2 regions of the Pseudomonas sp. PGPR40 genome follow, and region 1 is predicted to be linked to the other one. Evidence: predicted binding sites of a transcription regulator. Region 1 holds the regulator's gene; the other holds the start of a gene.
What was found. Region 1 encodes sigma-54, which starts transcription at its own class of promoters, with help from an activator protein. Its sites were predicted from a motif close to ANTGGCATNNANNTTGCTNT; they were not measured.
Positions count from the first base shown of each region.

Region 1 (4,455 bases):
TGACTTCGGTGGGCAACCTTGCCTATTTCGAGCAACTGCAAACGGCAGGCGATACCAAGCCGGTTCAGGGCTATGGCGTCACTATCCAGTACCACGCCTCGCAAAACCGTGTCGTTCTGATCGATCGCGCCAAAGTCATCGACAAAGACAACAACGTCACCCAAGGCGAGAAAATCGTCTACGACACGGTCAAAAAGCTTGCGAGCGCCGGTCGCGCCACGGGTAACAAGGTCACCGAGGCGCGTCCTCGCATCGACATGGTGATCCAGCCGAAGAAGAAAACCGACGAGCAAAAGGCCCAGTAATGGCAACTCTGAAAGCTCAGCATCTGGCCAAGAGCTACAAGAGCCGCCAGGTCGTGCGCGACGTCAGCCTGTCCATCGACAGCGGTCAGATCGTCGGCTTGCTTGGCCCTAACGGTGCGGGTAAAACTACCTGTTTCTACATGATTGTCGGTTTGGTACAGGCCGATCAGGGCCGCGTACTGATCGATGACCTGGACGTCAGCCACCAGCCGATGCACGGTCGTGCGAAGGCGGGTATCGGCTATCTTCCGCAAGAAGCGTCGATCTTCCGCAAACTGTCGGTGGCCGACAACATCATGGCCATCCTCGAAACCCGCAAGGAACTCGACAAGGCCGGTCGTCGCCAAGAGCTGGAAAGCCTGCTGCAGGAATTCCACATCCACCACATCCGAGACAACCTTGGCATGAGCCTGTCCGGTGGTGAACGCCGCCGTGTGGAAATCGCCCGGGCCCTGGCTACCAACCCGAAATTCATCCTCCTCGATGAACCCTTCGCCGGCGTAGATCCGATTTCGGTGGGCGATATCAAGCAGATCATCCATCACCTCAAGGCCAAAGGCATTGGCGTGCTGATCACGGACCACAACGTCCGCGAGACCCTGGATATCTGCGAAACGGCCTACATCGTCAACGACGGACAGTTGATCGCCGAAGGTGACTCCGCCACCATCCTGGCCAACGAACTGGTCAAGGAAGTGTATCTGGGCCATGAGTTCCGGCTGTAAGCGCCTGAGGTGCCTGGCCAGGTGCCAAAGCGCTTGTTTCAATAAAAAATCAATAACTTTTTATTGTTACAGCGCTCTAGGCAAACACTTCAGTTTCGGGCATATAATTTGCTTATGTTTGGCGCTTCGGCGCCCTGTAGTGGATGGCGCATGTGCGCCGGCGAATTAAGGTGTTAAGCCCCTGCCATGAAACCATCGCTAGTCTTGAGAATGGGCCAGCAGCTGACGATGACACCGCAGCTGCAACAGGCCATCCGCCTGCTCCAATTGTCGACCCTGGACCTGCAACAGGAAATCCAGGAGGCCCTGGAGTCCAATCCGATGCTCGAACGCCAGGAAGAAGGCGACGACTTCGATAACGCCGACCCCTTGGCCGATAGCGCCGACCAAAAACCCAACGCCGACATTCAGGAACCCTCCTATCAGGAAACCGCCCCGACGGTGGATAACCTCGAGGAAGGTGACTGGAACGAGCGCATTCCCAACGAATTGCCCGTCGATACGGCCTGGGAAGACGTCTACCAGACTAGCGCCAGCAGCCTGCCGAGCAACGATGACGACGAGTGGGATTTCACCACCCGTACGTCGGCCGGTGAAAGCCTGCAAAGCCATTTGCTCTGGCAACTGAACCTGGCACCGATGTCTGACACCGATCGCCTGATCGCTGTGACCCTGATCGACTGCATCAATAATCAGGGCTACCTGGACGAAACCCTCGAGGAAATCCTCGATGCGTTCGACCCGGAACTGGACATCGAACTGGACGAAATCGAAGCCGTCCTGCACCGCATCCAGCAATTCGAACCCGCCGGCATCGGCGCCCGTAACCTCGGGGAATGCCTGCTGCTGCAACTGCGCCAACTGTCCGCCAAGACCCCTTGGCTGGCCGAGGCCAAGCGCCTGGTCACCGACTACATCGACCTGCTCGGCAGCCGCGACTACAGCCAGCTGATGCGCCGCATGAAGCTCAAGGAAGATGAACTGCGCCAGGTCATCGAACTGGTCCAGAGCCTCAACCCGCGCCCGGGCTCACAGATCGAGTCTACCGAAGCCGAATACGTGGTTCCCGACGTGATCGTGCGCAAGGACAACGAGCGCTGGCTGGTGGAATTGAACCAGGAGTCGGTGCCACGCCTGCGGGTCAACGCCCAATACGCCGGTTTCGTACGCCGTGCCGATACCAGCGCTGATAACACCTTCATGCGCAATCAGCTGCAGGAAGCTCGCTGGTTCATCAAGAGCCTGCAAAGCCGCAACGAAACCCTGATGAAAGTGGCCACCCAGATTGTCGAGCATCAGCGCGGCTTTCTTGAATACGGCGACGAAGCCATGAAACCGCTGGTACTGCACGACATCGCCGAAGCGGTGGGCATGCACGAATCGACGATTTCACGGGTGACCACGCAAAAGTTCATGCATACCCCACGGGGCATCTATGAACTGAAATACTTTTTTTCCAGCCACGTCAGTACCTCCGAAGGCGGTGAATGCTCGTCCACGGCGATCCGCGCGATCATCAAAAAACTGGTTGCCGCGGAAAATCAGAAAAAGCCGTTGAGTGACAGCAAGATCGCTGGTTTACTGGAGGCACAAGGCATTCAGGTAGCCCGTCGTACCGTCGCCAAGTACCGCGAATCTTTGGGGATCGCGCCTTCCAGCGAACGGAAGCGGTTGATGTAGCCGCCGGGCTCGCCACAGCGTTCCAGTGGCAGGCATTTCTGCCTGCCGCTTTATGCACTGGCAACGAAGGAGAAGCTGTATGCAAGTCAACATCAGTGGACACCAACTGGAAGTGACCGAACCCCTGCGCACCTATATCGGCGAAAAACTCGACCGATTGGAGAGGCATTTCGACAGGATCACCAACGTGCAAGTCACGATGAACGTCGAGAAGCTGCTGCAGAAGATCGAAGCCACGCTGCATATTCCCGGCGGAGAAGTGGTCGCCAATGCCGAGCATACGGACATGTATGCCGCCATCGACCTGCTGACCGACAAGCTGGATCGCCAACTCAAAAAGCATAAGGAAAAGACCCAGAGCCTCCTCCAGGGCGCGACCGGTCGTTAACACTCCCAACCCATGATCCGACTAGAAACCATCCTGACCCCCGGCCGTTCCCAAGTGAACGCGCCGGGCGGCAGTAAAAAGAAAGCCCTCGAGCAAATTGCCAACCTTATCCACCGCGAAGTGCCGGATCTGGAAATGCAGGACGTCTTCGAGGCTCTGATTGCCCGTGAGAAACTCGGTTCTACCGGTTTCGGCAACGGCATCGCCATCCCCCATTGCCGGCTCAAAGGCTGCACCTCGCCAATCAGTGCGCTGCTGCACCTGGAAGCCCCTATCGATTTCGACGCCATTGATGGCGCCCCGGTTGACCTGCTGTTCGTGCTGCTGGTCCCGGAAGCCGCCACCGATGCACACCTGGAATTGCTCCGTCAGATCGCCAGCATGCTGGATCGCAAGGATGTGCGTGAAAAACTGCGCAGCGCCCCGAGCAACGAAGCCTTGTATCAGGTTGTCCTGGACGAGCAGAGCGGTCACTAATCATGCGCCTGATCATCGTCAGCGGCCGCTCCGGCTCAGGTAAAAGCACCGCCCTCGACGTGCTCGAGGACAACGGCTATTACTGCATCGACAACCTGCCTGCCGGCTTGCTGCCGGAACTGGCCGAACGCGCGCTGATTCACACCGAACTGGCACAACCGCTGGTGGCCGTGTCCATCGATGCACGCAATTTGCCGAGCCACCTGTCACGGTTTCCCGAGCTGCTGGAAGAAGTCCGCGGCCGACATATCCAGTGCGATGTGCTGTACCTGGATGCCGACGAAGAGACCTTGCTCAAACGCTTTTCGGAAACGCGCCGTCGTCACCCGCTGAGCAGCGCCAATCGCTCGCTGGCGGAGGCGATACAGGACGAAACCAAACTGCTGGGGCCTATTGCCGATCTGGCCGACCTCAAGGTCAATACCACCAATCTGAACCTGTATCAGCTACGCGATACCATCAAGCTACGCCTGCTGAATCAGCCGGAGCCCGGTACTGCGTTCCTGGTGGAATCTTTCGGGTTCAAGCGTGGGATGCCGGTGGACGCCGATCTGGTGTTCGACGTGCGCTGCCTGCCCAACCCTTACTGGAAACCGGAGCTGCGGGCACAATCCGGGCTCGATCAACCGGTGGCCGAGTACCTGGCGGCACAGCCGGACGTCGAAGAGATGTTCCAGGACATTTCCTCCTACCTGCTCAAGTGGTTGCCCCGTTTTGCCGCCAGCAACCGCGCCTATGTCACCATTGCCATTGGCTGCACCGGCGGGCATCACCGCTCTGTCTACCTGACCGAACGTCTGGGTCAGGTCCTGCAAAAAACCCTGAAGAACGTCCAGGTTCGCCACCGCGACCTCAGCTAAAGGATTCACATCGCGATGCC
Region 1 is NZ_JAKLSP010000014.1:54,724-59,178, forward strand. Features, by position in the region: gene lptA (lipopolysaccharide transport periplasmic protein LptA) at 1-305, shown strand, start outside; gene lptB (LPS export ABC transporter ATP-binding protein) at 305-1,030, shown strand; gene MEB48_RS13820 (RNA polymerase factor sigma-54) at 1,217-2,710, shown strand; gene hpf (ribosome hibernation-promoting factor, HPF/YfiA family) at 2,790-3,098, shown strand; gene ptsN (PTS IIA-like nitrogen regulatory protein PtsN) at 3,111-3,575, shown strand; gene rapZ (RNase adapter RapZ) at 3,578-4,435, shown strand; gene MEB48_RS13840 (HPr family phosphocarrier protein) at 4,451-4,455, shown strand, end outside.

Region 2 (4,455 bases), on a different contig from region 1:
CATCAGGTGCTAAACCTTCTACACGTACGTTCGCCAATGACAAGGAAGCCGTGAAATGTCAGTCGTTACAGAAGTATCTCAGGATGGGAAAAAACTGACGATTTCGATCGAAGGACGATTCGATTTCGGTCGGCATCAGGAGTTTCGCGAGTCCTATGAGCGACTCAACAGCAAGCCAGAGTCCATTGTGGTGGATCTGAAGAAAGCCACTTATCTCGATAGCTCGGCGCTGGGCATGCTGCTCTTGCTGCGTGATCACGCCGGTGGCGACAGTTCCGATATTCGCGTCGTCAACAGCAGCACCGACGTGAAGAAAATCCTCGCCATTTCCAATTTCGACAAGTTGTTCGACATCAGTTGAGCATCATGCAGCCGCTTGAGCCGCTGACAATCCTGATCGCCGAAGACAGCGCGGCCGATCGCCTGCTGCTATCGACTATCGTCCGTCGCCAGGGCCATGAAGTGCTGACGGCCGGCAACGGCGCCGAAGCGGTCGAAGTGTTCCGTTCGCAGCGACCGCACCTGGTGCTGATGGACGCCATGATGCCGGTGATGGACGGTTTCGAGGCTGCGCGGCAGATCAAGGCGCTGGCCGGCGAAACGCTGGTGCCGATCATCTTTTTGACGTCGCTGACCGAAAGCGAAGCCTTGGCCCGTTGTCTGGAGGCCGGGGGTGACGATTTTCTGGCAAAGCCTTACAACCAGGTGATCCTCGCCGCCAAGATCAAGGCCATGGACCGCTTGCGGCGTTTGCAGGCCACGGTGCTGGAGCAGCGCGATCTGATCGCCAGGCACCACGACTACCTGCTCAACGAACAACGGGTGGCCAAAGCCGTGTTCGACAAGGTCGCCCACTCCGGTTGCCTGAATGCACCGAACATCCGTTATCTGCAATCGCCCTATGCGCTGTTCAATGGCGATCTGTTGCTGGCCGCGTTCACCCCGGCCGGCGACATGCATGTGCTGCTTGGCGATTTCACTGGCCATGGTTTGCCGGCCGCTGTGGGTGCCATGCCGTTGGCTGAAGTCTTCTACGGCATGACGGCCAAGGGCTACGGCTTGTCCGAAACCCTGCGCGAGATGAACGCCAAACTCAAACGTATTCTGCCGGTGGACATGTTCTGCTGCGCGACCCTGCTGTGCCTGAGCTTTCAGCGAGGTTCGGTGGAGGTCTGGAACGGTGGGATGCCGGACGGTTATCTGCACAGCACGGCTAGCGGCGAACGTACGGTACTGACGGCACGGCACTTGCCGCTGGGCGTGCTGAGCCCGCAAACCTTCAATGATTGCACCGAAGTGTTCCCGATGGCTGTTGGGGATCGGGTGTTTTTGTTATCCGACGGGGTGATCGATACCTGCGATGCCAATGAGCAGTTGTTTGGCGTAGAGCGATTGGAGCAGGTGTTTGCAACCAATCGTCAGCCTGATGCGCTGTTCGAAGAGATCGAGCAGGCCCTGCGGGACTTTCGCGGCGAGGCCCGCGATGACGTGAGTATGGTCGAGGTCAGCCTACTAGAAGCTGCGCAACTGAGTCCGCCAGCGCCGGTGTACTCCGACAGCGGCCAGTCCAGTCCGCTGGACTGGTCGGTGAGTTTCGAGTTTCGCGCCGCCACCCTCAAACGCTTCAATCCGCTGCCGTACTTGTTGCAATTGCTGCTTGAGGTGCATGGCCTGCGGACTCAGAGTGGCGCACTCTACAGTGTGCTGGCAGAGCTTTATTCCAACGCCCTGGAGCATGGCGTGCTGGGCCTGGATTCGAGTCTCAAACGCGATGCTTCGGGTTTTGCGCGTTATTATCAGCAACGCAATGCACGCCTGGACGAATTGCGGGACGGTTATGTGCGGGTACATTTTCAAGTGACGCCAAAAGGCGCGGGCGGTTGCCTGACGGTCCGGGTCGAAGACAGTGGCAAGGGTTTCGATGTGGCGCGGGTGATGGCGCGTCCTGTCGATGATGATGTCCGTCTGTCGGGACGTGGCGTCAGCTTGATCCGCCAGTTGAGCGATCATGCGAGCTGGTCCGATAATGGTCGCAGTGCTCGCGTGGAGTTCTTCTGGGAGGCTCTGGCCTGATCCCAGGCATGTTCTTGATCAAGGAGTGAACAAGTGGCTGACACACATCTGGACCGCGACGTGCTGAGCGCGTTGCAGGAAGTTATGGAAGACGGGTATCCAGAATTGCTCGATACCTTTCTCGCCGATTCCGAAGAGCGTTTGAGCCTGCTGCAAAAGGCCGATAATGCCGATCAGTTGGGCGCGGCTGCGCATAGCTTCAAAGGCAGTTGCAGCAACATGGGCGCTACCCGGCTGGCCGAGTTGTGCAATGAACTGGAGCAGCGAGCCAAGCAGAAAAGCCTCGAAGGTATTGAAGCGCTGGTCGGAGAAATTGACGGTGAATTCGCCATTGTCCGACCTCTCTACGAAGCGGAGCGCCAGCGCTCCCTTGCTGAATAAAGCAACCGTCCGACGCTTTTAGCGGCCAGCGAATAAAGCTGGCTCGACCCTTGCAATCAATTTGCTCAACTGTACCTACGATCCCAGTGCAGCGGAGACCGTTTTATGCCCGTTACCCCCAATTCCCTTCTTCAGGCCTCCGCTACGGCCAGGACTCAAGCCGCGGCCGCCAATGCACCGGCGCTGACGGATGAGTCCGGGGACAAAGCCTCCAGCTTCGCTCAGGTCTACGCCAATCAAGCCCGGAACAAGCCCTCGGCTGTGGTGGACGGATCGGTTAAACCTGCGCGCGACAAAGCGCCGGACAGTGCCGGAAAAAAAGACGTGAGCAACGACAAGTCTGCCGCCCCGGAACCGACGGTTGCCGATAGCGGCAAATCCTTGCCCGCCGATAAACCGGCGCTGGCTGACGACAAGACGGCCAGCGATGACGCTTCGGATACGACAGAGACGTCGACGCCGCTGGCCGATACCGTACCTGTCGATCCGACTCTCGATGCTGCGTTGGTGATGCAGCCGGTGGTGCCAGCCCCAGTGCCGGAAACCCCAACAGTTGTGGCCACTGTGCAACCACACGTTGAGGCGCCTGTCGCCGCCGTCGTTACCGCAGCTGCGGCACAGACTGTTGCGCCCATCGACCCGGATTTCGATCCCGAAGCCGATCCTCTCGATGCGCTGCCAGCCGTGCGCATGGCCATGGAGCAGGGCGGGCACGTTTCGGCTGCAAGCCAGGCCCAGCCAAAAGCTGCGCCGACTGCGGCTCAAGTCGACGGCGAGCCAACTTCGGCACAAAACTTTGCCGCGGGCATGGCGAGTATGCTCGATGTGCAAGCCGACCAGGACAGCACCCGTCAGGGCAGCGAGAAGACTTTCAGTGGCCTGATCGATGACGGCCTCAAAGACCTCAAGTCCGCGAGCAGCGATACCCGTGTCGATGATTTCGCCAACCGTCTGGCGGCACTGACACAGGCGGCGACGCCGAAGACTGCCAATGCATTGCCGGTGAACCAGCCAATCGCCATGCATCAGAGCGGTTGGACCGAAGAGGTGGTCAACCGGGTCATGTACCTGTCCAGCGCCAATCTCAAGGCGGCGGATATCCAGTTGCAACCGGCCGAGTTGGGGCGCCTCGATATTCGGGTGAACATGGTTCCGGATCAGCAAACCCAGGTGACTTTCATGAGCGCCCACCCAAGCGTTCGCGAAGCGCTCGACGGGCAAATGCATCGCCTGCGTGACATGTTCGCGCAGCAGGGCATGGGCCAGGTTGATGTCAACGTTTCCGATCAGTCCCGTGGCTGGCAGGGTCAGGAACAGGCTCAACAGGGGCAAGGTGGACGTAGCAACGCCAGTGGCGGTCGCCTCGATTCTGTCGATGAAGAGCTTCCAGCGACGCTCGCTGAAATAACCGCGAATACCACCAGTGTGATCGGCACCAGCGCCGTCGACTACTACGCCTGATCAAACGCCACAACTCCTTGTGGGAGCGGGCTTGCTCGCGAATGCGATTTAACATTCAACATTTATGTTGGCTGTCACACCGCATTCGCGAGCAAGCCCGCTCCCACATTTGATTGGTGCTCGCCGATCATTCGCCGTCTCCTTACCTCCCGATACTTCTGGCATAACACTTGCTCTTGCCTTGCCGTGCGACTGTGAAAACCCGAATAGTGACGGATTATTGGCATGGCGAAGAGCGAAGCAGTAGTAAAAGACCCCGCAACCAAAGGCAAAATCAAGCTGATCATTGTGATTATCGTGGCCCTGCTGCTGGCGATCGGCTTGTCCGTGGGGGCGACCTGGTTCTTCATGCACGGCGCCCAGAGCAAACCTGCCGCTGCGGCTGAAACCGCTGTGGTCGGCAAGCAGCCGGCCATCTTCGAGGCCATGGCGCCGGCCTTCGTCGCCAACTACACCCAGAACGGCCGTCAGCGCTACATGCAGGTGAGCATCACTATGCAGGGTCGCAATCAGGCCGATCTGGAAGCGCTCAAAGTCCAT
Region 2 is NZ_JAKLSP010000005.1:122,114-126,568, reverse strand. Features, by position in the region: gene MEB48_RS06645 (STAS domain-containing protein) at 56-361, shown strand; gene MEB48_RS06640 (fused response regulator/phosphatase) at 367-2,073, shown strand; gene MEB48_RS06635 (Hpt domain-containing protein) at 2,107-2,454, shown strand; gene MEB48_RS06630 (flagellar hook-length control protein FliK) at 2,560-3,915, shown strand; gene fliL (flagellar basal body-associated protein FliL) at 4,141-4,455, shown strand, end outside.
Region 2: the regulator sigma-54 is predicted to act here: its motif matches at 2,503-2,522, upstream of MEB48_RS06630 (flagellar hook-length control protein FliK).